Regions from separate parts of the Streptomyces sp. NPDC034049 genome, predicted to be linked through region 2. Evidence: predicted binding sites of a transcription regulator. Region 2 holds the regulator's gene; each other region holds the start of a gene.
What was found. The regulator HspR, encoded in region 2, represses chaperone genes until heat shock. The targets are predictions, from matches to a motif close to TTGAGNNNNNNNNNCTCAA.

Region 1 (5,097 bases), on a different contig from region 2:
TCCTCGTCCCCGTGCGTCAGCAGCCACCGCCGTAGCTGGGCGCAGCCCCGTGACGCCCGCGCCTTCACCGTCCCCTCGGCCACGCCCAGCCGCTCCGCGGTCTCGCGGACGCTGAATCGGTGGAGGTATCGCAGCTCGATGACGTCCCGCTGGGCCGGGGGGAGTTCGGCGAGGGCCACCGCGACGGCCGCGTAGCGCGGGGAGGCGGCGAGGAGACAGTCCTCGGCGGAGGGAGCCGTGGCCGTGGCCGGCGGGGCGGACTGGACACGTTCGTCGAGCGCTGCCCGGCGCCCCTGCTCGCGGACGAGGTCCAGGGCCCGGCGGTGGGCGATCCGCATCAGCCATCCGATGGCGTTGCCCTCATGGAACGACGACGCGCCCTTCCACGCCGAGAGGAACGCCTCCTGTACCGCGTCCTCGGCGGTGTCGGGGGAGAAGCCACGGTTCAGGAGGTGGGCGAAGATGCTTCCCGCGTGTCGGCCGAACAGCTCCGACAGTGCCTCGGTGCTTCCCTCCGCCATGGCACGGACGAGGTGGGTGTCACAGGGTGCGTTGTCCTCGGGGGAGGGCTCGGGCGGCGGGTCGGTGCAGGACCGGCACCCGGGAAATGTGGTCATGCGGCCTCGGTGGTCGTCGGTCGATCGGGCCGCGAAGTCCCCAGGTGCGGCCGCCGGTGTCATCACGTTCAGTTCATCGCTCGATGCGCTGTGTGAGGTTGCGTCGGTGGCGGCTGTCGTACGGGGCGGGGGTGTGCCGTCGGTGGTGCGGGCGGTTCCCGTGCGCCGTCGGTAGGCGCGCGGGGGGCGCGTGCGCCGGTTCGTCGAGGTCTTGGCGGGGTCTCGCTACGGGGTCGAGTCAAGGGGCCTTCCCGAGGGGCGCCCCTGGGAGGGCCGCTCCGAAAACCTCTGGAGGGTCGTCCCGCTCCGGTGCCGTGGCTCAGGCGTGGCCGGTGAACTTCGCGCTGGTCAGGGGGGCCCGTACCGTCCAGCCCAGTGACTCGTACAGGGCCCGGCCGTCCGGGGTGCCGCCCAGCACGCCCGTCTCCGCGCCCTGTTCGCGGGCGGCCCGGGTGAGGGCGCGCATGACGAGGGTGCCCAGGCCGCGACGGCGGTGGGCCGGGGACGTCTCTATCTGGTCGACGACCGCCGTAGCGCCGGTCGGGGCGACCTGGCCGCGGGCCGCCAGGGAACCGTCCGGCGCCGCGACCATCACGCGGGTCACGCCGCCGCGCGACCAGGTGCGCAGCCGGTAGCCGTCGGGCACGCAGGCCGGGGGCTCGTGGGGGTCCAGGCGTACGGACATGAGGTAGCCGGGGTCGGGGTCGATCCACCAGCCCTCGCCGAGCCATGAGGTCACCGCCGACGAGTCCGCGAAGACCTTGAGCCAGGTGCCGGGCCCGGTGACCGCGTCCGCCACCTTCCGTACCGCCCTCTCCTCCACGTCGTCGTTCGTCGCCGCGAAGACGTGACGCGTGACGTGATGGGTCAGGCCCATGTCGATGGTGAAGCCCCACGGCTCGACCACCGGGGGCGCCGCTCCCCGCGACACGACCCATCCGTCGACCCACGCCCGCACGATTCCGTCCACGCCGCCCCCCGCTCCGCGATCGTTGTAAGGGATGGGATGAGGATACGGGTGTTACGGGAGGGCGGGGGTGTGGCGTGGGTCTCTCGTGCGGTCGCCGCGTCCGCTCGCGTCCGTCGCCGCTCGGCCTCCTCCGGTTGCCCGTGAGGCCGGTCGTGATCGCCCACAGCGAACGGGCGGCGGCTCGGGGAACATTCCTCGACTCACGGGCATTGAGTCGGCATAGCTCAACTTGACTGCCGAGGGAGAGATCATGGCTTCGACGTCCGCACCGCTCACCCTGCCCGTACTGCCGCTCGACGACGAGGTCGTGCTGCCGGGCATGGTGGTGCCTCTGGACCTCAATGACGCGGATGTACGGGCCGCGGTGGAGGCCGCGCAGGCCGCGGCGCGGGCGGTGCCCGGCAAGCCCAAGGTGCTGCTGGTGCCGCGGATCGACGGGGCCTACGCGAGCACCGGTGTGCTCGGGACCGTCGAGCAGGTCGGGCGGCTCGCCGACGGGGACCCGGGAGCGCTGATCCGCGCCATAGGGCGGGTACGGATCGGGGCCGGGACCACCGGGCCCGGTGCCGCCCTGTGGGTGGAGGGCACGCGGCTCGACGACAGCGTGCCGGAGCCGCTGCCCGGACAGGTCGCCGAACTCGTCAAGGAGTACAAGGCACTTGCCACCAGCTGGCTGCGCAAGCGCGGCGCCTGGCAGGTCGTGGACCGGGTGCAGGCGATCGACGACGTCTCCGCGCTCGCCGACAACTCCGGCTACTCGCCCTTCCTCACCGTCGAGCAGAAGATCCAGCTCCTGGAGACCGCCGACGCCGTCGCCCGGCTGAAGCTCGCCACCCAGCTGCTCCGCGACCACCTCGCCGAGCAGGACGTCGCCGAGACCATCGCCAAGGACGTCCAGGAGGGCGTCGACAAGCAGCAGCGCGAGTTCCTGCTGCGGCGTCAGCTCGAAGCCGTCCGCAAGGAACTGCGCGAACTGAACGGCGAGAAGGACGGCGAGGAGTCCGACGACTACCGGGCGCGCGTCGAGGCCGCCGACCTGCCGGAGGCGGTCCGGGAGGCCGCGCTCAAGGAGGTCGACAAGCTGGAGCGCTCCAGCGACCAGTCGCCCGAGGGCGGATGGATCCGCACCTGGCTCGACACCGTCCTCGAACTCCCCTGGAACGAGCGGACCGAGGACGCCTACGACATCCAGGGCGCGAAGGGCGTCCTGGACGCCGAGCACGCCGGGCTGGAGGACGTCAAGGAGCGCATCACCGAGTACCTCGCGGTGCGCAAGCGACGGGCCGACCGGGGCCTCGGTGTCGTCGGCGGGCGGCGCGGCGGTGCCGTGCTCGCGCTCGTCGGGCCGCCCGGCGTCGGCAAGACCAGTCTCGGCGAGTCCGTGGCGCACGCCATGGGGCGCAAGTTCGTCCGGGTCGCGCTCGGCGGTGTGCGGGACGAGGCGGAGATCCGCGGGCACCGGCGTACGTACGTCGGTGCGCTCCCCGGACGGATCGTCCGCGCCATCAAGGAAGCCGGGTCCATGAACCCCGTCGTCCTGCTCGACGAGATCGACAAGGTGGGCTCCGACTTCCGGGGCGACCCGGCGGCGGCGCTGCTGGAGGTCCTCGACCCCGCGCAGAACCACACCTTCCGGGACCACTACCTGGAGGTCGAGCTGGACCTGAGCGACGTCGTCTTCCTCGCCACCGCCAACGTGCTGGAGGCGATCCCCGAGGCCCTGCTCGACCGGATGGAACTCGTCCGGCTCGACGGGTACACGGAGGACGAGAAGGTCGTCATCGCCCGGGACCACCTGCTGCCCCGCCAGCTGGAGCGGGCCGGGCTCGACGCCGACGAGGTCGTGCTCGACGAGAGCGCCCTGCGCAAGCTCGCCGGTGAGTACACGCGCGAGGCGGGCGTCCGGAACCTGGAGCGGTCCGTGGCACGGCTGCTGCGCAAGGTCGCGGCCCAGCACGAACTGGGTCAGCGGGAGCTGCCGTTCACCGTCACCGACGGGGATCTGCGCGGGCTCATCGGGCGCCCGCACCATGTGCCCGAGTCGGCCCAGGACCCCGCGGAGCGGCGTACGGCGGTGCCGGGTGTCGCCACCGGGCTCGCGGTCACCGGCGCGGGCGGCGACGTCCTCTACGTCGAGGCGTCGCTCGCCGACCCGGAGACGGGCGCGGCGGGGCTGACCCTCACCGGTCAGCTGGGCGACGTCATGAAGGAGTCCGCGCAGATCGCGCTCTCCTTCCTGCGGTCGCACGGCGCGGAGCTGGAGCTGCCCGTCGCCGACCTGAAGGACCGGGGCGTGCACATCCACTTCCCGGCGGGCGCGGTCCCCAAGGACGGCCCCAGCGCCGGCGTCACCATGACGACGGCCCTCGCCTCGCTGCTGTCCGGGCGGCTGGTCCGTACGGACGTGGCGATGACGGGTGAGGTCTCGCTGACGGGCCGGGTGCTGCCCATCGGCGGGGTGAAGCAGAAGCTGCTCGCCGCGCACCGGGCCGGTGTCACCACCGTCGTCATTCCGAAGCGGAACGAGGCCGACCTCGACGATGTGCCGGCGGAGGTGCTCGACAAGCTGGACGTCCACGCGGTCACCGATGTCCGGCAGGTGCTGGAGCTGGCGCTGGCTCCGGCGGCGGTGGAGGTGCCCGTGGCCGCGTGAGCGCTCCGCTGTGAGGGGTGTGGGGTGGGGGCGTGCGGGTGAGTGGGCAGGTGCGGGTCCGGTGGGGGCTTCTCGCGCAGTTCCCCGCGCCCCTGAAGGAGCCTTCGGCCCTTCGATGAAAAGCACGGGGCGCAGCCCCTGCTTTTCAGGGGCCCGGGGAACTGCGCGAGAAGCCCCACCGGACCCGCGGGCGACCAGGGCGATGTTCCGCCCCCCACCTACGAAATACTGACCCGCAGGTAGCCGGAATCGGAAAGCAGGAGCGCTGACGTGCACGACGAGGGCGGAAACGGCGACGGCGGCGGGGTCGGGGCCGGCGGGCCGACGGCAGGAATGCCGGCGGCCGGCATGGACCAGGCGTTCCTGGCCCTCGAACGCGAGTTGACGGTCCTGCTGCGGCGCGCCCGGGCCAAGTCCGGCGAGATGGCCCGGGCCGTCCACCCCGACCTGGAGTCCGCCGCCTACGGTCTCCTCGCCCGCCTCGACGAGGCCGGTCGGCTGCGCGCCACCGAACTCGCCGCCTACATCGGCGTCGGCAAGGCCACCATGTCCCGTCAGCTGCGCGCCCTCGAACACCTCGGCCTCATCGCCCGCGAACCCGACCCCGCCGACGGCCGCGCCTGGCTCGTCCACCTCACGGAGGAGGGCCGGGCCCGCTTCCGGGCGGTCCGGGACGCCCGCCGGGGGGCGTACGTACGTCAGCTGGCGGGGTGGGACCGGGACGAGGTGGCCCAACTCGCGCGTCTGCTGCACCAGTTGAACCGGGGCGTGGAGGGCTGAGACCCGGAGGGGTCGCTCACCACTCCACGAACACCACGCTCGCGTCGTCGTGCGTCTTGGCGCGGCCCAGGAACCGC
Region 2 (5,097 bases):
ACCGAGACCTCGATCAACCTGCCTTACATCACGGCCTCCGCCGAGGGCCCGCTGCACCTGGACGAGAAGCTCACCCGCGCCCAGTTCCAGCAGCTGACGGCCGACCTGCTGGAGCGCTGCAAGACGCCGTTCCACAACGTCATCAAGGACGCCGGCATCGCCCTCTCCGAGATCGACCACGTCGTTCTCGTCGGTGGCTCCACCCGTATGCCCGCCGTCGCCGAGCTCGTCAAGGAGCTGACCGGCGGCAAGGAGGCCAACAAGGGTGTGAACCCGGACGAGGTCGTCGCCATCGGCGCCTCCCTCCAGGCCGGTGTCCTCAAGGGCGAGGTCAAGGACGTCCTGCTCCTCGACGTCACCCCGCTGTCCCTCGGTATCGAGACCAAGGGCGGCATCATGACCAAGCTCATCGAGCGGAACACGACGATCCCGACCAAGCGGTCCGAGATCTTCACCACCGCCGAGGACAACCAGCCGTCCGTGCAGATCCAGGTCTACCAGGGCGAGCGCGAGATCGCGGCGTACAACAAGAAGCTCGGGATGTTCGAGCTGACCGGTCTGCCGCCGGCGCCCCGCGGCGTCCCGCAGATCGAGGTCTCCTTCGACATCGACGCCAACGGCATCATGCACGTGACCGCGAAGGACCTGGGCACGGGCAAGGAGCAGAAGATGACCGTCACCGGCGGCTCCTCGCTGCCGAAGGACGAGGTCGACCGGATGCGCCAGGAGGCCGAGCAGTACGCGGAGGAGGACCACCGCCGCCGCGAGGCCGCCGAGACCCGCAACCAGGGCGAGCAGCTCGTCTACCAGACCGAGAAGTTCCTCAAGGACAACGAGGACAAGGTCCCCGGTGACATCAAGACCGAGGTCGAGGCCTCCGTCGCCGAGCTGAAGGAAGTGCTCAAGGGCGAGGACACCGCCGAGATCCGCACGGCCACCGAGAAGGTCGCGGCCGTCTCGCAGAAGCTCGGCCAGGCCCTCTACGCCGACGCCCAGGCCGCGCAGGCCGCGGGCGGCGAGGCCGGCGCCGGCGCCGGTGACGCCAAGGCCGACGATGACGTCGTCGACGCCGAGATCGTCGACGAGGACCGGAAGGACGGTGCCGCGTGACGGAGGAGACCCCGGGCTTCGACGAGCAGCAGCCGCAGTCGGCTCAGCCGCAGCAGCCTGATGTCCCCTCCGGCTCCGAGGACGCCGAGTCGAAGGCCGCCCCCCAGGAGGGGGCGGCCCCGGCCGGGGACGCGGCAGCGACGGCCCAGGTGGCCGGTCTGACGGCGCAGCTGGACCAGGTGCGTACGGCGCTCGGTGAGCGCACGGCGGACCTCCAGCGCCTCCAGGCCGAGTACCAGAACTACCGTCGCCGGGTCGAGCGCGACCGGATCACGGTCAAGGAGATCGCCATCGCGAACCTCCTCACCGAACTCCTGCCCGTGCTCGACGACATCGGGCGCGCGCGGGAGCACGGCGAACTCGTCGGCGGCTTCAAGTCCGTCGCCGAGTCCCTGGAGACCGTCGCGGCGAAGATGGGCCTGCAACAGTTCGGCAAGGAGGGCGAGCCCTTCGACCCGACGATCCACGAGGCCCTGATGCACAGTTACGCGCCCGACGTCACCGAGACGACGTGCGTGGCGATTCTCCAGCCGGGGTATCGCATCGGCGAGCGCACCATCCGCCCCGCGCGGGTGGCCGTGGCCGAGCCGCAGCCGGGTGCGCAGCCCGTCAAGGCCGAGGGCTCCGAGGAGCAGGCGGCGGCGGCCGACGACAAGGAGAGCGGTGGCCCGGACGAGGGCTGACGCCGACGGCGTACCCGGTGAGGTGCGCGGCGGTGTGCACGGTGAGCGGAAGGAGGGACGTCGCGGATGAGTACCAAGGACTTCATCGAGAAGGACTACTACAAGGTCCTCGGCGTCCCCAAGGACGCCACCGAGGCCGAGATCAAGAAGGCGTACCGCAAGCTCGCCCGTGAGTTCCACCCGGACGCCAACAAGGGGAACACCAGGGCCGAGGAGCGCTTCAAGGAGATCTCCGAGGCCAACGACATCCTCGGCGACCCCAAGAAGCGCAAGGAGTACGACGAGGCCCGCGCCCTCTTCGGCAACGGCGGCTTCCGCCCCGGACCCGGCGCCGGCGGCTCGTTCAACTTCGACCTGGGCGACCTCTTCGGAGGCGGCGCCCAGGGCGGGGGACAGGCGGGCGGCTTCGGCGGGGGCATCGGCGATGTCTTCGGCGGCCTGTTCAACCGGGGCAGCTCCGGCACCACGCGGGTGCAGCCCCGGCGCGGCCAGGACATCGAGTCCGAGGTCACCCTGAGCTTCACCGAGGCCATCGAGGGCGCCACCGTGCCCCTGCGGATGTCCTCGCAGTCGCCCTGCAAGGCATGTTCGGGCACCGGCGACGCCAACGGCACGCCCCGCGTGTGCCCGACGTGCGTCGGCACCGGCCAGGTCGCGCGGGGCTCCGGCGGCGGTTTCTCCCTGACGGACCCCTGCCCGGACTGCAAGGGCCGCGGCCTGATCGCCGAGCACCCCTGCGACATCTGCAAGGGCTCGGGCCGGGCCAAGTCCTCCCGCACCATGCAGGTCCGGATCCCGGCGGGCGTCTCCGACGGCCAGCGGATCCGGCTGCGCGGCAAGGGCGCCCCCGGCGAACGGGGCGGCCCGGCGGGCGACCTGTACGTCGTCGTGCACGTCGACCCGCACCCGGTCTTCGGCCGCAAGGACGACAACCTCACGGTGACCGTCCCGGTGACGTACCCGGAGGCGGCGCTCGGCGGAGAGGTCCGGGTCCCGACCCTGGGCGGACCGCCGGTCACCCTGAAACTGCCCCCGGGCACCCCCAACGGCCGTACGATGCGGGCCCGGGGCAAGGGCGCCTTCCGCAAGGACGGCACCCGAGGGGACCTGCTGATCACGGTCGAGGTGAGTGTCCCGAAGGACCTGTCGGGGAAGGCTCGTGACGCGCTGGAGGCGTATCGCGAGGCGACCGCGGGCGAGGACCCGCGAGCGGAGCTGTTCCAGGCCGCGAAGGGAGCATGAAGGTGATGGACGGCCGCCGTAGGCAGAACTCATTCGGTAACCGGGCTTACGAGCTGACGGAAGAGACACCGGTGTACGTCATCTCGGTGGCCGCCCAGCTCTCCGGTCTGCACCCGCAGACCCTGCGCCAGTACGACCGTCTCGGACTGGTCTCCCCGGACCGTACCGCCGGGCGCGGCCGTCGCTACTCGGCCCGTGACATCGAACTGCTGCGCACGGTCCAGCAGTTGTCGCAGGACGAGGGCATCAACCTGGCCGGCATCAAGCGCATCATCGAGCTGGAGAACCAGGTCGCCGCGCTCCAGTCGAGGGTGGCGGAGATGGAGGCCGCGCTCGACGGCGCCGCCGCGGCCATGCGCCAGCGCGAGGCGGCGGTCCACGCGTCGTACCGGCGCGATCTGGTGCCGTACCAGGAAGTGCAGCAGAGCAGCGCGCTGGTGGTGTGGCGGCCGAAGGGGCGGCAGCCGTCGTCCGACTGACGGTCACAGCCGTCCGACTGGCGGATCGTCAAGTACGGGAAGGGGCCCGGAGGTTCGCACGAACCTCCGGGCCCTTCCCTGTGCTCAGGGGGCCAGGGCCGCCCAGGCGTCGCCGGGGGCCGATTCGGTGCCGTCGGCGTGCAGGGCGGTCACCCAGTAGAAGTGGGTGGTGCCGGCGGCGGCCGTGGTGTCGGTGTACGACGTGCCGGTCACCGGGTCGGCGGTCAGGGGCTCGTAGGCGGCGGTGGCCGGGTTCCACCGGTACACCCGGTAGCCGGTGATGTCCGTCCCGTCGGACTCGCTGGACAGCTTCCAGGTGAGGTCGACCCCGGCCCCGCCGTCGGCCTCGGCGTTCACGCTGACCAGCCAGTCCGCGGGGGTCGCCACGGTGGGACGCAGGTCGAGCTCGGTGACGGTCGTGGACACCATCTTGTCGGCCGACGTGTAGTTGGAGTTGCCCGAGGTGTCCACCGCGTCCACGAAGTACGTGTGGTGCTCGCCGTCCTGGAGGTTCGCCGAGTCGACGAGCCGGCTGGTGCCCGCCTTGACCGTGCCCACATGCGTGTACTCGGTCCCGTCGTCCACCGTGCTGAGCCGGAACACGTTGTACTCGGCGAGGTCGGTGACCGGGCTGTCGTCCCAGTCCAGGACCGTGCCGTACTCGGTGGCGGTGGCCGTGAACCCGGTGACGAGCGGCGGGGCGGTGCCGTCGCCGTAGCCGTGGAAGATGGTCTGCGAGGGGCCCGACTCCCGGCCGAGCGCGTCGACGGTCGTCACCCAGTACACGTAGAACCCGTCGTTGGGGCTGGGCACGACCGTGGTGTCGGTGCAGGTGTAGCTGTACTTGGTGCCATAGGCGGTGTCGACGAGCGTCGGCTCGCAGGGCACCACCCGGGAGTCGACGACGTCGAACGTGCCGGTGGCGTCGTCGAAGCGGCGTTCCTCGCGGTGGACCCGGAACGTGGTGGGCGCGTGCGGGGACACGTCCCAGCGCAGATCGACGCCGCCGCCGTCCTCCGGCCGGTTCTCCGTCTTCCAGAGGTACGGCACCGCGAGCGGCCTGGCGATCGACACCACCGACGAGTACGCGGTGTTGCCCGCCGCGTCCGACACCGCGACCTTGTAGTACGAGGTCTCACCGTACGGGGCGGTGGCATCGGTCGCCGAGTTGCCCCAGGGGCCCTTGACCTCCTCGAACGGCCCGTCGGGCGAGGCGGACCTCAGCAGCCGGTTCGTCTCGGCCCCCTCGGACATCCACCAGAGCGACACCCCGTAGAGGGCGGACTCACCGCTGACCTTCAGATCCCAGACGGTCGGCGCGATCCGGTCCACCGTGGTGACCAGCTGATCGGCCGTGCCGGTCGACGCGTTGCCCGCCTTGTCGTAGGCGCGGACCTCGTAGTAGTACGCCGCGCCCGACTTCGGCAGCCCGGTGTCGGTGTACGAGGTGGAGGTGGTCGTCGCGAGCGGCGTGCTGCCGAACGAAGCGCCCTTGAGCCGCCGGTAGACCTTGTACCCGGCGAGGTCCATCTCCTGGTTCTTCGCCCAGGTCAGCTTGGCCTTGCCCGTCTCCGAGTCGTACG
Region 3 (5,097 bases), on a different contig from region 2:
GACCTGCTGCTTCTTCACCACCTCGGTGGTGAGCGGGTCGACCAGGTACTGGCTGCCCAGGTTCGAGGTCAGGATCAGGATCGTGTTGCGGAAGTCGACTGTGCGGCCCTGTCCGTCGGTGAGGCGGCCGTCGTCCAGCACCTGGAGGAGGATGTCGAAGACCTCCGGGTGGGCCTTCTCCACCTCGTCGAGCAGGACCACGGAGTACGGGCGCCTGCGGACGGCCTCGGTCAGCTGGCCGCCCTCCTCGTAGCCGATGTAGCCGGGGGGCGCGCCGACCAGCCGGGCCACGCTGTGCTTCTCGCTGTACTCCGACATGTCGATGCGGATCATGGCCCGCTCGTCGTCGAAGAGGAAGTCGGCGAGGGCCTTGGCGAGTTCCGTCTTGCCGACGCCCGTGGGGCCCAGGAAGAGGAAGGAGCCGGTCGGGCGGTCCGGGTCGGCGATACCGGCCCGGCTGCGGCGTACGGCGTCGGACACCGCCCGTACGGCCTCGGTCTGGCCGATGAGACGGCGGCCCAGCTCGTCCTCCATGCGCAGCAGCTTCTGGGTCTCGCCCTCCAGCAGCCGGCCGGCCGGGATGCCGGTCCAGGAGGCGACGACGTCGGCGATGTCGTCGGAGCCGACCTCGTCCTTGACCATGGTGTTCTTGGAGGCGGCGGCCTCCTCCTCGGCCTCGGAGGCCTCCTCCAACGCCCGCTCCAGCGTGGGGATCTCGCCGTAGAGGAGCTTGGAGGCGGTGTCGAAGTCGCCGTCGCGCTGGGCGCGTTCGGCCTGGCCGCGCAACTCGTCCAGTTTCTCCTTCAGTTCACCGACGGCGTTGAGGGACTGCTTCTCCTTCTCCCAGCGGGCGGTGAGGCCGCGCAGCTCCTCCTCCTTGTCGGCGAGGTCACGGCGCAGCCGCTCCAGGCGATCGCGGGAGGCGGCGTCGGTCTCCTTGTCGAGGGCCATCTCCTCCATGCGCAGCCGGTCCACGGACCGCTGGAGCTCGTCGATCTCGACGGGCGAGGAGTCGATCTCCATCCGGAGCCGGGAGGCGGACTCGTCGACGAGGTCGATGGCCTTGTCGGGCAGGAAGCGGGAGGTGATGTAGCGGTCGGAGAGGGTGGCGGCGGCGACGAGCGCCGCGTCCGCGATGACCACCTTGTGGTGGGCCTCGTAGCGGCCCTTGAGTCCGCGCAGGATCGCGATGGTGTCCTCGACGGTCGGCTCGGCGACCAGCACCTGCTGGAAGCGGCGCTCCAGGGCGGGGTCCTTCTCGATCCGCTCCCGGTACTCGTCGAGGGTGGTGGCGCCGACCATGCGCAGCTCACCACGGGCCAGCATCGGCTTCAGCATGTTGCCGGCGTCCATGGCGGAGTCCCCGCCGGCGCCCGCGCCGACGACGGTGTGCAGCTCGTCGATGAAGGTGATGATCTGCCCGTCGGAGTCCTTGATCTCCGCGAGCACGGTCTTCAGCCGCTCCTCGAACTCGCCCCGGTACTTCGCTCCGGCGACCATGGCGCCCAGGTCGAGCGCGACCAGCCGCTTGTTCTTCAGCGACTCGGGCACGTCGCCCTTGACGATCCGCTGGGCGAGCCCCTCGACGACGGCGGTCTTGCCGACGCCCGGCTCACCGATGAGGACGGGGTTGTTCTTCGTACGGCGGCTGAGCACCTGCACGACCCGTCGGATCTCCTGGTCCCGGCCGATGACGGGATCGAGCTTGCCCTCCCGCGCGGCGGCGGTGAAGTCGGTCCCGAACTTCTCCAGGGCCTTGTACTGGCCCTCCGGATCGGCGGTGGTCACGCGGCGTCCTCCCCTTGCCTTCTGGAACGCCTCCTGCAACTTCCTGGCGTTCGCCCCCTGCCGGGAGAGTACGTCCCCGGCCTGGCCGCCCTTCTCCGCGATCCCGATCAGGAGGTGCTCGGTGGAGACGTACTCGTCGCCGAGTTCCTTCGCCTTGGCCTGGGCCTCGGCGACGACGCTCAGCAGCTCGCGGTTGGGCTGGGGCGGCGAGACGGTGGAGCCGGTCACGCTGGGCAGACCGGCGAGGATCTTCTCGGCGCCCGCGCGCACGGCCGCCTGATCGGCGTCGACGGCGGCGAGCAGGTCGGTGATGTTCTCGTTGTCCTGGCCCTGGAGCAGAGCCAGCAGCAGGTGGGCGGGGGTGAAGTCGGGGTGTCCCTCGGACACGGCCCGGTTGCTGGCCGCGTTGATCGCGTCCCGGCTCCTGTTGGTCAGCTCGGCGTCCACGTTCGCGTTTCCCTCCTTGCGTCAGCCGTCGGCCGCAGTGACTTGGGCAACGTGCATAAAGTTGAGTCTATTCCACTCAAGGTGGAGTCGGGAGCGATACCGCCGACGGACCGGGAGCCGAGACCGCTAGATTCCAGGACCGTGAGTACCTACCGAGTGGATCCGGGTGCCCCGGACGCCGCGTACCTCGCCTTCTGGCGGGAGCGCCATATCTGCACCCTGACCACCCTCCGCGCCGACGGCAGCCCCCATGTGGTGCCGGTCGGAGTGACATACGAACCCGAGGCACGTCTCGCTCGGGTGATCACCAGTTCGACGAGTGCGAAGGCGCGGCACGTACGCCTGGCCGGGGAGGAGGGCGCCCGGGTCGCCGTCTGCCAGATGGAGGGCAAGCGTTGGGCGACGCTGGAGGGGCGCGCGTTCGTCCGTACGGACCGGGAGCGGATCACGGACGCCGAGCGGCGCTACGCCGAGCGGTACGGCAGGGAGCCCCGGCCGAACCCGCAGCGCGTGGTGATCGAGATCGAACTGACCGGAGCGCTGGGGCGGGGCTGACGCGGGGGTGCGGCCGGGGCCTGGACCTGGACCTGGACGCGGATGGTGACCGCCCGCTTCCGGTTGACCTTTTTTCGGACAGATGGGCGGGCGGGTGGGGTGGTTCCGATACCTGGGTACATCCCGAAATGTCGCCGTAAACCTGCAGCGGCGTCACCGTGTTCAGGTCACGGTGACGCCGCTGCTGGGGGGAAGCGCCTGAGCGATTTGAAACGACGGGGGAATCGCTTCAGGCACTGCGGGGGGTGGCTGAGACGGCCGTGGAGGCCTGGGTCTCCGGCTCGGCGAGCCGGTGGTCGCGCTGGTCGAGATTGACGAAGACCATCCCGTACCGAACGGCACACCGTACTGGCTGCGGCGCGCCGCGCGGTCGCCGCAGACACCGGTACGCCCGGATGTCCTCGTCCTCGTCCCGGGTCACCACCACCGGTTCGCCGAACACGGTCACCATCAACGAGTCACCGCTGTGGGGGATGGCGGTGGCCAGGTCGATGAAGTGCCAGCCGGAGCGATAGGCGGTGGCCATCTCGCGCCGGAAGGAACGGTCGTCGGGAGGAGTCGTCACATCAGCTCCCTGCTCCGTCGTCAGCCGGGGGCACCGGCCAACTCGTGTCCGCGGCCCGCGCCAGTGTCGTCGACTCCACCACCGCTGGCCAACTGGTGTCCGCGCGATAGTCACCCTTCGTATCGGAGAGACCGCTCAACGCTCCGAAAACGACAACGGTGGAGAAGGCGGCGACAAGCACCGAGCGAAGCATTCTCTTGCGCATAGTCGGCTTCGTCCTCACTTGAAGGTCCCTCTTCCCCCGTCGAGTACGACGATGGCTCATTCGGGCACGTCATGGCCACATAATCGATGCATCATGTTCCTGCATGTTCAGGACCCTGGGGGGTGGAGATTTGGTGGAAAATCGGGTTGAAGCGATACATCCCCACACGGTGGCTGATCTGTGCGACGAGGGAGCACGTCTCTACGCACACGCACTGCGGACGGGACGCATCGCACGCGAGGAGGCGGAGTCCGCCCCCTGCCTCATGGAGTTCCCCCTGCTCCATCCCGACCCTGATGACGCGAACTGGCTTCGTCCCGTTCCCCCTTCGGTCGCACTGGCCCAGCGACTCAACCCGATAGAGCGCGAGATCGCCGAACAGCGGCGCCGGTCGATCGAGCTCAGCGACGCCTTCGAACCCTTCATGGCGCTCAGCGCCCAGGTGTCGGCCCCGACGCACGCGATCAGAGTGCTGGAAGGCGGCGAGCAGATCCAGACGGCTCTGAACCTGGCCACCGCCGAGTGCCAGATCGAGGTGCTGACGGTCCAGCCGAGCAACCGCATATCGGAGCGCAACCTGCTCCAGGGGCTGGAACGTGACAGACCGTTGATCGAACGTGGTGTGCGGATCCGCACCCTGTATCAACACACGGCCCGGCACAACCCGGAGAAGCTGGCCTACGTGGCGCGGCTGTCCGACGGCAAGGTGGAATACCGCACCATCGACGAGTTGGTCGAGCGCCTCATCATCTGCGACGACACCGTGGCCTTCATCCCCACCCGCGACGACCAGCAGGTCGCCCTGGAACTCAGACATCCGGGCCTCGTGCGCTACCTGGTCAAGGTCTTCGAGTTCATGTGGGGCCGCGCCGTCCCCCTGACCGCCGGCGCCCCCTACGAGACGGCCCCAGACGGCATCACCGACATCCAGCACTCCATCGCCAAGCTCCTCGTCGAAGGCCACGTGGACGAGGCCATAGCCCGCCGCCTGGGCATGAACGTCCGCACCTGCCGCGCCCACATAGCCAAACTGGCGACGGCGTTGGGCAGCGGCAGCAGGGCCCAACTCGGCTATCTGATCGCGCAGTCGGGGATCCTGGAGCAGGGGCAGAGCCACTGACGGGCGAGGGAGGCGAGTACAGGTGACCAGCGAGGTCCACGGGCATCGGGTCGACGAACTGTGCGCAGCCGGCCTTGAGTTGTACGCGCGAGCGCTGCGGGACGGGCGGGTGCGAGGCGAGGAAGCGACAGCAGCGCCCTGTCTGGTCCGGGCCGGACTGCTGCACCCGGCGACAGAGGACCCGTCCTGGCTGGAGCCGGCGGCCCCGGCGAGGGCCCTGCACAGACTGGTGCGCGACATCGAGGACAGGGTTGCCGAGGAACGGCGCCGTGAGGAGCGGTTGGCGGCAGCCTTCGAGCCGCTGCTGCGGATCGCGGAGCGCCAGACCGCCCCGGCGGGTGGCAGCCCCCCTGCGATCACCGTGCTCAGCAGCAAGGAACGGATCAACACCGCCATCACCGAGGCCATGGCAGGAGC

Region 1: a site for HspR is predicted at 1,797-1,815, ahead of lon (endopeptidase La). Genes of this name have one in related genera too.
Region 3: a site for HspR is predicted at 2,297-2,315, ahead of clpB (ATP-dependent chaperone ClpB). Genes of this name have one in related genera too.

Annotation. Positions count from the first base shown of each region.
Region 1 covers NZ_JBVISJ010000002.1:143,790-148,886, reverse strand. The annotation lists gene ACZ52C_RS05450 (RNA polymerase sigma factor) at 1-617, opposite strand, end outside; gene ACZ52C_RS05445 (GNAT family N-acetyltransferase) at 937-1,587, opposite strand; gene lon (endopeptidase La) at 1,838-4,240, shown strand; gene ACZ52C_RS05435 (MarR family winged helix-turn-helix transcriptional regulator) at 4,511-5,020, shown strand; gene ACZ52C_RS05430 (protein phosphatase 2C domain-containing protein) at 5,037-5,097, opposite strand, start outside.
Region 2 covers NZ_JBVISJ010000003.1:21,100-26,196, reverse strand. The annotation lists gene dnaK (molecular chaperone DnaK) at 1-1,110, shown strand, start outside; gene grpE (nucleotide exchange factor GrpE) at 1,107-1,793, shown strand; gene dnaJ (molecular chaperone DnaJ) at 1,860-3,035, shown strand; gene ACZ52C_RS09685 (heat shock protein transcriptional repressor HspR) at 3,041-3,514, shown strand; gene ACZ52C_RS09680 (PA14 domain-containing protein) at 3,599-5,097, opposite strand, start outside.
Region 3 covers NZ_JBVISJ010000012.1:18,774-23,870, reverse strand. The annotation lists gene clpB (ATP-dependent chaperone ClpB) at 1-2,235, opposite strand, end outside; gene ACZ52C_RS29645 (pyridoxamine 5'-phosphate oxidase family protein) at 2,377-2,790, shown strand; gene ACZ52C_RS29640 (Rieske (2Fe-2S) protein) at 3,020-3,355, opposite strand; gene ACZ52C_RS29635 (helix-turn-helix transcriptional regulator) at 3,664-4,680, shown strand; gene ACZ52C_RS29630 (helix-turn-helix transcriptional regulator) at 4,703-5,097, shown strand, end outside.